4 regions of the Nocardia sp. NPDC051463 genome follow, and region 1 is predicted to be linked to each of the others. Evidence: riboswitches for the same ligand, from Rfam matches in the RefSeq annotation. Region 1 holds a riboswitch; each other region holds the start of a gene.

Region 1 (3,255 bases):
CCGGAATATGCAGCGGCAAGAGCGGATTCGAGGAACGACGCTCGATCGCGACGAAGGCGATCAGCAGCGCGACACCCGCGACGAGCAGCCCGAGGGTGCTGCCTGCCAACCAGCCGTCGTCGGCGGCGCGACTGAAGCCGTACACGATCGCGATCAGACCGAGCGTCACGGTGACGGCACCCGGCACGTCGTAGCCGCCGGTGCGCGGGGCCGGTATGTCCTTCACCACAAAGGCCAGCGCACCGACCAGAGCGAGGATGGCGATCGGGGTGTTCACCAGCAGGCACCAGCGCCACGAGGCGTACTCGGTGAGCGCGCCACCCGCGATCAGTCCGAGCGCGGCCCCACCCGCGGAGATTCCGGCGAAGACACCGAACGCGGTCGCGCGTTCCTTGGCCTCGGTGAAAGTCACCGAGAGCAGCGAAAGTGCCGCCGGCGCAAGCAAAGCCGCGAAAGCGCCCTGCAGTGCGCGGCCGGCGAACAGCTCCACACCGTTCTGCGCGAGACCCGCAAGCGCGGAGGCCGCCGCGAAGCCCACGAGACCGACGATGAAGATCCGGCGCCTGCCGAGGTAGTCGGCGAGCCGGCCGCCGAGCAACAGCAGACCGCCGAAAATCAGCGTGTAGGCGGTGAGCATCCATTGCTTATTGCCATCACTGATGTCGAGATCACGTTGTGCGAACGGCAGCGAGATGGTCACGATGGTGGCGTCCAGCACCACCATGAGCTGGGCCAATGCGATCACCCCCAGGGCCAACCAGCGTGCCGAACTGCCTTGTTTTTCCGGAACGTCTACCGCTGTCGCAGTCTCGGTCACCTTGATCTCCTTGAAACTCGAAGTCGTGATGCCATCCTGTCATTGTCAGACATTTGTCGTCAAGAGAAAAATGTCGCAATCAGACATTTGACTGCTAACGACACGAAAAGTCCCGGTTGCGATACAGTGGAAAGATGCTCGAGTCATCAACGCCGACCGGCGCGAGCGCCGCAGCGGACTCCCCTGCCGGCGCCGAGCCGAACCAGGACCACGCCGCGATTCCCACGCCTGCCGGCCTGCGCGAGCGCAAGAAGCAGCAGACCCGGTTGCGCATCATCGAGGTCGGACTCGATCTCTGCGACGCGCATGGTTTCGATGCCACCACCGTCGAGCAGATCGCCAATGCCGCCGACGTCTCGCCCCGGACGATCAACCGGTATTTCGACAGCAAAGAAGACATCATCCTGGGGCCGATCAAGGACTTCGGCCGCACTGTCGCCGAGACGCTGCGCGGACTCCCGGTCACCGGCAACGAGCTGCAAGCATTGCGTGAGGCTTTCCTGCGGACCATCGACCAGGCGATAGACGGAAATGACAGACTGCTGTCGTTCCGGCAGTTCCAGCAGATGCAGCGCATCTTGCGCAACAGTCCGTCGGTCAGTGCGCGCAGTCTCGAACATGCCGACAACAAGACCGCCGCGATCGCCGAGGTGCTCGCCGAACGACTCCACACCCAGCCCGACGCACTCGAGGTGCGGCTGATCGTCGGCACCTGGCAGCTGATCGGTCAGCTCGGGATGGAATGTTCGGTCGACATCTTCGACGACAGCGATCCGGCGGCGGCGGCCATGGCGGGCCGCACCGCGTTCCTGTCCACCTTCGACGAGTTCGTGCGCATCTGCTGCGTCCCGTTGGCCACCGCAACCCGGTGATTTTCGACGACGATTTCGATCGTCGACCGACCGCCAGCTATGATGCCGGTCAGGTCATGAGTGCCAGCGCGAAGCCCCGGCTTGCTGGACGGCAACCCTCCTGCAGCGGTGGGGTGCTCCGGGTGATGACCGGGCTCTCGAAAGTCGAGAGCAAGCGCGCACTTCAGGAGGTACCCCCCATGTGTTGTTGTCCGTCGCCCACATCCCATTAGTAAGTAGTTCTGGCGAACAACCCCCTTGGAGTAAGACATGAGTGACCCCATCGCGTCCGCGGCCGATATCGATTCGATCGCGTCCGATCCGACGCAGTGGTCCTTCGAGACCAAGCAGGTCCACGCGGGGCAGGCCCCGGACGAGACCACCGGCGCCCGCGCCCTCCCGATCTACCAGACCACCTCCTACGCCTTCCGTGACACCGATCACGCGGCCGCGTTGTTCGGCCTCGCCGAGCCGGGCAACATCTACACCAGGATCATGAACCCGACCCAGGACGTGGTCGAGCAGCGCATTGCCGCCCTGGAGGGTGGTGTCGCCGCACTGCTGCTGGCCTCGGGACAGGCCGCGGAGACCTACGCGATCCTCAACCTGGCCTCGGCAGGCGACCACATCGTGTCCAGCCCGCACCTCTACGGCGGCACCTACAACCTCTTCCACTACTCGCTGCCCAAGCTCGGTATCGAGGTCTCCTTCGTGGAGGACCCCGACGACCTGGAGCAGTGGCGGGCGGCCATCCGGCCGAACACCAAGGCGTTCTACGGCGAGACCATCGCCAACCCGAGCAGTGCCCTCTTCGACATCCCGGGAATCTCCGCGATCGCGCACGCCAACGGACTGCCGCTGATCGTGGACAACACGGTCGCCACCCCGTACCTGATCCAGCCGCTCGCGCACGGTGCCGACATCGTCGTGCACTCGGCGACCAAGTACCTGGGCGGCCACGGCACCGCGGTCGCGGGCGTGATCGTCGACGGCGGCACGTTCGACTGGACCGTGCGCGACGAGCAGGGCGCGCCACGGTTCCCGGGTTTCACCACTCCGGACCCGAGCTACCACGGTGCGGTGTTCGCCGACCTGGGCGCACCCGCGTACGCGCTGAAGGCACGCGTGCAGCTGCTGCGCGACCTCGGCGCCGCGGTGTCGCCGTTCAACGCCTTCCTGATCAGTCAGGGCGTCGAGACGCTGAGCCTGCGCCTGGAGCGCCATGTCGCCAACGCGCAGGCGGTGGCCGAGTTCCTGACCGCCCAGCCCACCGTCGAAGCGGTGTACTACGCGGGGCTGCCGTCCTCGCCGTGGCACGAGCGCGCCAAGCAGCTCGCACCGAAGGGGCCGGGCGCGATTGTTGCGTTCGAGCTCAGCGGCGGTGTCGATGCGGGCAAGAAGTTCGTGGACGCATTAGCCCTGCACAGCCATGTCGCTAACATCGGTGATGTGCGTTCTCTCGTGATCCATCCTGCGTCGACCACGCACTCGCAGCTGACACCTGAAGAGCAGTTGGCCTCCGGCGTCACGCCGGGGCTGGTTCGGCTGGCGGTGGGCATCGAGGGAATCGACGACATCCTCGCCGAT
Region 2 (3,255 bases), on a different contig from region 1:
GATCGTCGCGACAACGGTGTCGTTCGCGCTGTCGGACGCCTCGCTGAATCCCCTACTTGTGCAGGCGTTGTTGCTGGTCAGAGGGATTGCTGCGGGACTGACCGGAATGCCCATCGTTACGGCGGCCTATGCGGCAGTCGGTCGCGAGCAACTCCCGGATGCCGCGTCGTTCGTGAATATCGTGCAGCGGGTGGGTGGCGCCGTCGGTGCGGCATTGATGGCGGTCGTCCTCTATCGTGCGGCCGCGGCGGGTGTGTCCATCGATGTGAGCTTCCAGCGGTCGTTCGGGTGGTTGACCGGTGCGGGAGCCGTCGCGCTCGTTGCATCGATCCTCTTGTGGCGCAAGGAAAAAGGGTGACCTAGGCGGCCGAGGCTGCAGTGCCGATACCGAGGGCAGCGAGGACAGCCGCGCTCGCCTGCTCCAGGCGAGCGCGGACCTTCGGCCTGCGTAGCATCGCCACGGCGCGCGAGGCAGCGATCGCGAGCAGCACCATCTCCACCGCGGCGATGCTCGATTCGACCGCGCCGAGGGCGAGGGTGTTGGCGAAGGTGACGTCGGTGAGGAACTGGGGCAGCACCGCCAGGTAGAACAGACCGACCTTCGGGTTGAACATGCACGACACCAGCCCTGCGGCGAATGCCGAGCGAATCGAGGCGGGGGAAGCGGAATTCGCCTGCGCGGTAACCGCTTCGGCCGGGTCGAGGGCGGCCCGCCGCTGTCGCCGGTGATCGATGAGCGCCCGAACTCCCAAGTACACCAAGTAGATTCCGCCGACGATCTTCAGTGCGCGATAGGCCGTCGCCGACTGCTCCAGCAAAGCTGCGACGCCCGCCGCGACCACAATGGCCCATCCGATGCCGCCGAGCGCCGATCCGATCGCTGCCGCGATCCCGGGTCGCGCGTCCACGATCGAGAAGCGCAGCACCAGGAACGAATCGGGGCCGGGCGTGATGGACAGCAGCACGCACAGGCCGACGAAACTGAGCAGCAGGGAAAGCGTCACTCACCGAGGGGACCGCACATCACGACATGGCGCAACCGGGTTTCGGCGTGTCGAAACCATGCTCGCCTTCTCCTGGTCGCGAGTGTGGTGTTTCCGATTCCGGTTGACAGCGGCCGGTGCGGTCTGCCAATCTCGGTGCAGGTCATGAGTACCAGCATCAAGCCCTGGCTAGCTGGTCGGCAACCCTCCTCCGCGGTGGGGTGCTCCAGGTGACGACCTGGCCGCCGCCCGACCGGGCGCGGCAAGCGCGGACTCGTCAACCCCCTTGGTTCCGGGTCCCATAGCCGACGGGATTTCGTGATGACTGCTGTGGTGGAGCAGACCTGCGCCGCCCTCGCCCGGGTCTCCGGCGACGATCTGCGGGTGCCGCTCGTCCAGGGCGGAACGACCACCTACGCGAACTTCGACTACGCCGCAAGCGCACCGGCATTGGCGCAGGTCACCGACCGAGTGCAGCAGTTGCTGCCGTTCTACGCGAGCGTGCACCGGGGTGCGGGCTACGCCTCGCGGATCTCCACCGAGTGCTACGAGGCGGCGCGCGGTTCGGTGGCCGGATTCTTCGATGCCGACGACGACCAGGTGGTGGTGTTCACCCGCAACACCACCGACGCGCTGAACCTGCTCGCCGCCTGTGTACCCGGCGACACCGTGGTGCTGGATATCGAGCACCACGCCAACTTCCTGGCGTGGACGCGCAATGGCCGCCGGGTAGTCCGGGCCGCGGACACCGTGGCCGAGACCATCCGGCTGCTGGTCGCCGAACTGTGCAGCAAGCCCGCCGCGCTGCTCGCGGTCACCGGGGCCTCCAACGTCACCGGCGAGGTGCTGCCATTGGAGCGACTGGCCACCATCGCACACCAGTGTGGTGCGCGCATCCTGGTCGATGCCGCACAGTTGGCTCCGCATCGCCGAATCAGTCTGCGCGACAGCGGCATCGACTATCTCGCCTGCTCCGGGCACAAGCTGTACGCGCCCTACGGCGCGGGTGTGCTCGTCGGGCGGCGCGATTGGCTGGATGCCGCCGACCCGTATCTGGCAGGCGGTGGCGCGGTTCGCGAAGTCACCACCACAGGCGCCGACTGGGCCCCGGCACCGCAGCGCCACGAGGCAGGCTCCCCGAACGTCCTCGGCGCGGCCGCGCTCGCCGCCGCCTGTGACGCGCTCTGTGCGATCGATCCCGAAACCCTCGCCACCCACGAACGCCTGCTCGCCGACCGACTCCGCGCCGGCCTGTCCGCCATTCCCGGCGTCAACCTGCTGCGCATCTGGGACGACAGCCCTGACACCGTCGGCATTGTCGCCTTTACCCTGGACGGCTTCGTCCCCGGCCACGTCGCCGCCTATCTCTCCGCCGAACACGGCATCGGCATCCGCGACGGCCGCTTCTGCGCCCACCCGCTGCTGGCCCGCCTCGGTCTCGACGGCGCACTGCGCGCCAGCATCGGCCTCGGCACCAGCTCCACCGACGTCGACCGCCTCGTCGAGGCCATCGCAGCCCTTGTCGAATCCGGCGCTACCTGGAACTACGCCGCCACCGACGGCCTATGGAACCCCACCCCCGAAACCCGCCCCTTCACCAGCCCCGACACCGCTGTCGGCGCCGCACCCTGCCACCTCGGCTGACCGAACTTCGGGGGTGGGATGTGCTGCTACTCGGCGAGCCATTCCCCGTCGAGATCTTCTTCAACACCCTGGACGTCGGGTAACCGGGCTCATTCGCCGAGGGCGTTCGGGCGGTGGTAGCGGCCGTTGTAATAGAGCAGCGGCGCGGCGGCCGGTTTTTCATCGGTGTTGTCGTGGACGCGGGTGACCAAGCCGACGGCGAAGGTGTGGTCGCCGATGGGGATGAGCTGCTGGAGAACGGCGCGGACCCAGATGGGGGTGCCGTGCAGGACCGGCTCGCCGGTGTCGAGGGTGGTCCACAGCGAGCGGTCGGTGAAACGTTCCGCCGCGGCGCGCGCGAAGCGCTGGGCCAGGTGGTGCTGGTGTTCACCGAGGAAGTGGATGACCACCGAATCGGCTTTCAGCAGGGCAGCGATGCTCGACGAGGTGTGTGCGATGTTGAAGGAGACCAGCGGGGGTTGCAGCGACAACGACGCGAAGGATGTCGCGGTGAAGCCGACCGGGCCGGTCTCGGAGCAGAGGGTGACGACCGTGACGCCAGCGGGATAGTGGCGCATAGAGGCGAGGTATTGCTCGGCGGTAATGCCGCTCAGATCGTCGGGAATCCGGAAATTAGAGGCGGGCCGTT
Region 3 (3,255 bases), on a different contig from region 1:
GGCTCCTGGGCCTTTTGATTCCGGACCGGAGGGTCGGACAGACCGAGCTATGGAACCGCGGTGATACCGATGGTCGGGAGGAAGAAGCACGAGTGGCCGTTGTTTTCGACGGCGCCGAAGACGGCGGCGAGCACGGTTCCCGAGCCGGTATCGACCGGGACGGCGCGGACCCCGCCGACCGGGAGGGCGGCGAAGAAGAAGTCCTGGATCGCGCGTTCGGCAAGGGGGCGGATTTCTGCGGGGACCTCGGCGGGGACCATAGCTCGGAAGACGTCGGAGAGCAGGCCCATCGAGGTGGCGCCGCTGCGCCCGTTGCTCAGGTTCATCCAGGCGACACGCATGCCCGACTCGGTCGAGGTGTCGGGGGCAACGCCATAGGGCACGAAGGTGAACATGGTCTGGCCCGCTTTCACGGCGGTGAGATCGAGGCCGGGGATGTTCACCGTGGTCTTGGGCCACGGGCCGGGAAAAGCGCCCGCGATGGCGGGGACCAGGCCAAGGGTGCCTGCGTCGGAGCAGAATGCCGCGGCGGTCGGATACAGGAAGGGGTCCATGCCGGCGGCACGCAGCGCTTGCACCGCCGATTGATACGCGCCGAACAGATCGGTAGGCGCGGCTGCCGGGGCGAGACCGGGGCGCTCGGCGGCCGCAGCCGGGGTGGGAGCCGCCGGAGCGCCGAAAGCGGTGGCAGGGGCGGCAAGGGCTAGCGCGGCGGCACTCGTCGCGATGGCGGTCAGCGTGGTCAGACGGCGCACAACGGTCACTTCGGACCTCCTCATCGTCGGCACGATCGAGGACACGGTACTCCGGCAAACTCTCGAAGCTGGGAATCTTCGGCACAGCTAATTTCCGGCGCGTCGCACGCGACACGATCTGTGAGTCGGATCCATGAGGTGGGCGCTGCTCAGGGCGACGGGCTAAATGATCGCGGGAGACGACCTGTCGGACAAGGGCTGCGCTCACGCTGATTCCTAACCTTGTTCTGGAGTGCCCTTGCTTCGCATGCTATTTCGGCTAGCCCCTCGACGGCCCCGAGCTCGCCGCGGGCCGCACCATCCAGAGCGACCGAGAGACCTGGCTCGTCGACGTCGCAGCAACCCCCCGCGAGCCGGGTGCGGGTGCTTCCGCCGGGAACGATGGAGGAAACCGACATGATCACCGAACAACCCGGCAACCGTTGGGCCCCTCGCCCTGTCGACCAGTGCCACATCACCGCCGCGAGCTGTCGCGACTGACCACGCCGCCAGCTTGTGCACCCGTCACTGGCCGGGTGATGTGACCGCCTGATGAGGGGCCGGTCTCGTTCGTTTCTTCGAAGGACCTCGATATGAGTGCGTCCATCGCATCTGGCGCAGCCGTTTCCGGCGCAGCCGCGGCCGTCGGCGGTGCGCCCGCCTCCCCGGGCCGGCCCGGCACGAGTGCAGCACCCGGCGAACCCGCCACCCCGGCACCCGACGAATCCGCCACGTCCGGCACCGTCGACTCGGTTGGCATCGTCCATCCGTCCGGAGCGGGTACGACGACCGCCACTGTTCGATCTGCGGCCCACCATCGGTGCGCCGGCCCATCGGATCCAACCCCACCGCGATCTATCACACGGCAACACCGAGATCGTGGCCACCGCCTCCGGCGCGGGCGAGGCGCTCCATGGCGAGATCGGCGTGCTCACCAAGAAGAACAACAGGCTGATCGGCGCGGTGCACAAGGCCATCGACCACGCCATCCAGTCGGGCACCTACCAGCAGGCCATCGACCGGTGGGGCGCAAGCCCGAAACAGTGACCGACTCGCGGACCAACCCGCCCGGCCTGCCGAAGAAGTCGTGACAGCCCGATGACACAGCGACTTTCCTCGAGCCGGCGACGCTCGCCGACGACTCGACCCGAGCTGCGCGTGTACGCGGTCGCCCAGGACGATCCGCTGGCCACACCCCTGCTCGCGGAGCTCGCCGTCGAATACAGCATGCGCTACGGCCGGACCGTCGGTGCCGTGCACGACTCGCTGCGCGCCTATCCAGCCGCGGAGTTCGCGGCGCCGGACGGTGCGCTGCTGGTCGTGACCCGCGACGGCGAACCCGTGGCGGGCGGCGCTTTCCGGCGCTACGACGACGACACCGCCGAGCTGAAACGCATCTGGACCGCACGTGAGCACCGCAGGCAGGGACTGGGCCGCTTCGTGCTCGAACAGCTGGAGACCGAAATCGCACGGCGTGGATACCGCCGCATCTACCTGATCACGGGTCCACGCCAGCCCGAGGCCGTCGCCCTGTATCTGGCTCACGGTTACACCGCGCTCTACGACTTGGACACCCCGTCGGAAGAGATCGCCCCGCATCCCTTCGAGAAGTACCTGCACGCCCCACTTCCCGCCTCCGACCCGGTAGGAGCCCACGCATGAAGTTCCTGCTGTTCACCCTGGTCACCCGGGTTCCGGATCCGACAACCGGGCGACTGCCCGGCACCAGAGAGCGGCTGCGCACTGTCATCGAGCAGGCGAGCAGCGCCGAAGAGCTCGGCTACGACGGGTTCGCCGTCGGCGAGCGGCACGAGGATCCGTTCCTGTCGGCCGCACCGCCGGTGATCCTCAGCCACATCGCCGCGGTCACCTCGCGCATCTCGTTGTTCACCGCGGTCACCACTCTGAGCCTGCTGGATCCGGTGCGCGCCTTCGAGGACTACTCGACGCTGGACAATCTCTCCGGCGGCAGGCTGGAACTGATCATCGGCAAGGGCAACGGCAGCGCACAAGCCGAGTTGTTCCACGTCACCACCGACGATCAGTGGGACCGCAATCGGGAAGGCTACGAGCTGTTCCGGGAACTCTGGGCCAGCGACAGCGTGACCTGGTCCGGTCGGTTCCGGCCCGAACTCCGCGCGGCCAAGGCGCTGCCGCGGCCGTGGCAGCCACGCATCCGCATCTGGCACGGCAGCGCGACGAGTCGCGACTCGGTGGAACTGGCCGCGCGCCACGGTGATCCGCTGTTCTCGGCGAATGTCACCAATCCCATCGAGCCGTATGCCGAGCTCGTGCGCCACTACCGGGAGCGGTGGGAGTTCTACGGGCACGACCCTGCCGATGCCATGGTCGGCGCGGGTACCGCCGGATTCCACGTGGCCAGGACCTCGCAGGAGGCCGCGGCGGTGTTCCGGCCGATCTTCGAGGCACGACTCGCGCTGGCCCGCAAGCTCGGGTTGCCGGTGGTGTTCGAGACCCTCGAGGACTTCCTCACCCGCAGCTCGGCATTGGTCGGCAGCCC
Region 4 (3,255 bases), on a different contig from region 1:
GCGTTGGCGCCGGTGGAGAAGATGACCGCGTCATAGAAGGTGCGCAGGTCGTCGAGGGTGATGTCGGTGCCGTAGTCGATGTTGCCGAGCAGGCGCACCTGCGGCTTGTCGAGCACCTTGTGCAGGGCGGTGATGATGCCCTTGATGCGCGGATGGTCGGGCGCGACGCCGTAGCGGATCAGCCCGAACGGAGCAGGCATGCGCTCGAACAAGTCGATCGACACTTCCGCGTCGGACTTCATCAATGCGTCGGCGGCGTAGATGCCGGCCGGCCCTGCGCCCACGATCGCGATGCGGAGCGGGCGGGTCGCTGCACTCTGTTCGGTCATCTCTTACGCGCACCCTTAAGGTCGAAAACAATTAATGGCGTCGGTCTTAGCCTAGGCTAACTCGACGCGCCGCTGTGGTTGCACCTGATGTGCGGACACTGGTGCCGACTCGCAGTCATATCAGCTATGACAGCAGGCCGCAGTCTCGCGATTCTATCGGTGGTCCAAGGGGCGGCCCGCGCCGGTGCGGTGACCGGCCTGCGGCCACTACGGCCCGCCTCTCGTTGCATACCCACGGTGTGCCCAGGGGTAACCGTTGTGTGCGCGGATCCTCGGCGGCGTGTCGTCCGAGTTCGGGGGCGCGCGCTCGATAACCCCGCCGACCAGGGATCATCGTGGCCATGACCGATCAGCAAGGCACCGACGGCGACGCCGTAATCGAGGTCGACCAGACCGACTCCCGCACCCCGTGGCCGTTCATCGCGGCGGCAGGGGTGGCGGCCATCGTGGTCGTCGGGATCGTGCTCGGCGGGCTGCTGTCACCGGCTGAGAAAAATGTCACAGAGGCAGATCGCATCGCGGCGGCGGTCCGCAACTACGCCAACGCTCGTGGCCACAGCGACGTCACGCCGCCGCCGGCTGTGGCGTGCGACGGATTCGACGAGCGCAAGTCGTCGCTGGCCACCCAACTCGGCGGCCTCGAAACCGGAAAGTCCGTCGAGATAACAAAAATCGAGAATCCGATGGTCGACGGTGACCGGGCGAAGGCGACGGTCACCACCGAGGTCGACGGCAAGGCGGCCACGGCGACCTGGAATCTGACGCGATCGGGCGACGGCTGGCTCATCTGTGGGTGACCATCCCACGTCGTGAACTGGGGTTTGACAGGGTGACCCCCGCCCAGGCAATCTCAGAACCAGGTCATGAGAACCAGCGTCAAGCCCCGGCTTGCTGGTCGGCAACCCTCCTCCGCGGCGGGGTGCTCCGGGTGACGACCTGGCCGCGCACCCGAACCCAGGTGCGGCAAGAGCGGATTCACAGGAGGTCCACATGAGTTATGCCGGTGACATCACCCCGCAGCAGGCGTGGGAATTACTGCGGGACAACCCCGAAGCCGTCCTGGTGGACGTGCGGACCGAAGCCGAATGGCGCTTCGTCGGAGTTCCCGACACCACATCGATCGAGCGCCCGACGGTGCTGATCGAGTGGGTCGACGGCACCGGTACTCGCAATGGGGCGTTCGTCGAGCAGCTGACCCAGGCGCTCGACGGCCGTAACCCGGAGGCCCCCGTCGTGTTCCTGTGTCGCTCCGGGCAGCGTTCCGCGCATGCCGCGAACACCGCGACCGGGCTCGGGATCGGACCGTCCTACAACGTGCTGGACGGCTTCGAGGGCGGCCTCGACGCGACCGGTCATCGTGGCGGCTCCGGTTGGCGCGCCATCGGCCTCCCATGGCGGCAATCGTGATCACCGGCGGCTCCTTCGACAAGCCGCTGCCCGATGGCGTCGGTCCGGCGACCCTCGGCGTGCGCGGTGGCTTGCGGCGCTCCGGTTTCGAGGAGACGGCCGAAGCGCTGTACCTGACCTCCGGCTTCGTCTACGAGAGCGCGGAGGCCGCCGAGGCCGCGTTCACCGGCGATGTCGAACATTTCGTCTACTCCCGCTACGGCAACCCGACGGTCGCCATGTTCGAGGAACGGCTGCGGCTGATGGACGGGGGCGAAGCCTGCTTCGCCACGGCGAGCGGTATGTCCGCCGTCTTCACCGCGCTCGGCGCGCTGCTCGGCGCGGGTGATCGACTGGTGGCCGCGCGCAGCCTGTTCGGCTCCTGCTTCGTGGTGTGCAACGAGATTCTGCCGCGCTGGGGAATCGAAACCGTCTTCGTCGACGGTGACGACCTCGACCAGTGGGAGCAGGCACTGTCGGTACCCACCCAGGCGGTGTTCTTCGAGACACCGGCCAATCCGATGCAGACGCTGGTGGACGTGCGCCGGGTCACCGAACTCGCCCATGCCGCGGGCGCGAAGGTGGTGCTGGACAACGTCTTCGCCACGCCGCTGCTGCAGCGTGGCTTCGAACTCGGCGCCGACGTCCTGGTGTATTCCGGCACCAAGCACATCGACGGCCAGGGCCGGGTGCTCGGCGGCGCGATTCTCGGTGCACAGGACTACATCGACGGCCCGGTGAAGAATCTGATGCGCCACACCGGTCCCGCATTGAGCCCGTTCAATGCGTGGACCCTGCTCAAGGGCTTGGAGACGATGCCGCTGCGGGTGCGTCATTCCACTGAATCCGCGCTGCGCATCGCCCAATTCCTCGAGGGCAACAAGTCCGTCGGCTGGGTGAAATACCCCTTCCTGGAATCACATCCGCAGCACGAGCTGGCCGTGAGCCAGATGAGCGGCGGCGGCACGGTGGTCACCTTCGAGCTGAACGCGCCTGCGGATGAAGGCAAGAAGCGTGCCTTCGAGGTGCTCAACCGCTTGCGCATCGTCGACATCTCCAACAATCTCGGTGACTCCAAGACCCTCATCACCCACCCGGCCACCACCACCCATCGCGCCATGGGCCCGGAAGGTCGCGCGACCATCGGTCTCACCGACGGCGTCGTCCGCATTTCGGTCGGCCTGGAAGACGTCGAGGACCTCCTCGACGACCTGGACCACGCCCTCGGCTAGAGCAACTCGCCGCCGGTCGGGACATTGTCGCGGCGGCCGCCGAGAAGCGAGCGGTGATGTCCCGTTCGGTGACCTGCGGCGCCGCCGCGTGCCTACCCTGGACGTATGCGGATCTCGGTGGCAGCGGACGAGCGTGTGGGAGTGGCGAGGGAACTGATCGAGGAGCTGCATCGGCGCGGGTTGGAGACGCTCGCACACGGGGCGCTCTCCGAGGTGGAGCGCGACGACTGGGCCTGGGCCAGTGCGGCGGCGGCGCGTGATGTCGCCGAGGGGCGAGCCGAGCAGGGCATCGTCTGCTGCTGGACCGG

Evidence for each region. A riboswitch is a leader RNA that binds a small molecule or an ion and turns the genes downstream of it on or off. The one in region 1 is predicted to bind S-adenosylmethionine.
Region 2: linked by a shared signal. The riboswitch ahead of AB0M74_RS19985 (aminotransferase class V-fold PLP-dependent enzyme) and the one ahead of AB0M74_RS13505 (bifunctional o-acetylhomoserine/o-acetylserine sulfhydrylase) in region 1 are both predicted to bind S-adenosylmethionine.
Region 3: linked by a shared signal. The riboswitch ahead of AB0M74_RS29145 (hypothetical protein) and the one ahead of AB0M74_RS13505 (bifunctional o-acetylhomoserine/o-acetylserine sulfhydrylase) in region 1 are both predicted to bind S-adenosylmethionine.
Region 4: linked by a shared signal. The riboswitch ahead of AB0M74_RS15470 (rhodanese-like domain-containing protein) and the one ahead of AB0M74_RS13505 (bifunctional o-acetylhomoserine/o-acetylserine sulfhydrylase) in region 1 are both predicted to bind S-adenosylmethionine.

What each region holds. Positions count from the first base shown of each region.
Region 1 covers NZ_JBFBAB010000008.1:27,951-31,205, reverse strand. Annotated here, with positions in the region: gene AB0M74_RS13515 (MFS transporter) at 1-817, opposite strand, end outside; gene AB0M74_RS13510 (TetR family transcriptional regulator) at 952-1,689, shown strand; SAM riboswitch class IV at 1,742-1,852, shown strand; gene AB0M74_RS13505 (bifunctional o-acetylhomoserine/o-acetylserine sulfhydrylase) at 1,939-3,255, shown strand, end outside.
Region 2 covers NZ_JBFBAB010000014.1:147,101-150,355, reverse strand. Annotated here, with positions in the region: gene AB0M74_RS19995 (DHA2 family efflux MFS transporter permease subunit) at 1-358, shown strand, start outside; gene AB0M74_RS19990 (LysE family translocator) at 360-1,004, opposite strand; SAM riboswitch class IV at 1,145-1,258, shown strand; gene AB0M74_RS19985 (aminotransferase class V-fold PLP-dependent enzyme) at 1,305-2,627, shown strand; gene AB0M74_RS19980 (flavin reductase family protein) at 2,717-3,255, opposite strand, start outside.
Region 3 covers NZ_JBFBAB010000030.1:24,463-27,717, reverse strand. Annotated here, with positions in the region: gene AB0M74_RS29150 (hypothetical protein) at 48-764, opposite strand; SAM riboswitch class I at 1,050-1,143, shown strand; gene AB0M74_RS29145 (hypothetical protein) at 1,488-1,781, shown strand; gene AB0M74_RS29140 (GNAT family N-acetyltransferase) at 1,833-2,396, shown strand; gene AB0M74_RS29135 (LLM class flavin-dependent oxidoreductase) at 2,393-3,255, shown strand, end outside.
Region 4 covers NZ_JBFBAB010000009.1:194,858-198,112, forward strand. Annotated here, with positions in the region: gene AB0M74_RS15460 (FAD-dependent oxidoreductase) at 1-329, opposite strand, end outside; gene AB0M74_RS15465 (hypothetical protein) at 671-1,126, shown strand; SAM riboswitch class IV at 1,189-1,305, shown strand; gene AB0M74_RS15470 (rhodanese-like domain-containing protein) at 1,320-1,736, shown strand; gene AB0M74_RS15475 (O-succinylhomoserine sulfhydrylase) at 1,721-2,947, shown strand; gene AB0M74_RS15480 (RpiB/LacA/LacB family sugar-phosphate isomerase) at 3,053-3,255, shown strand, end outside.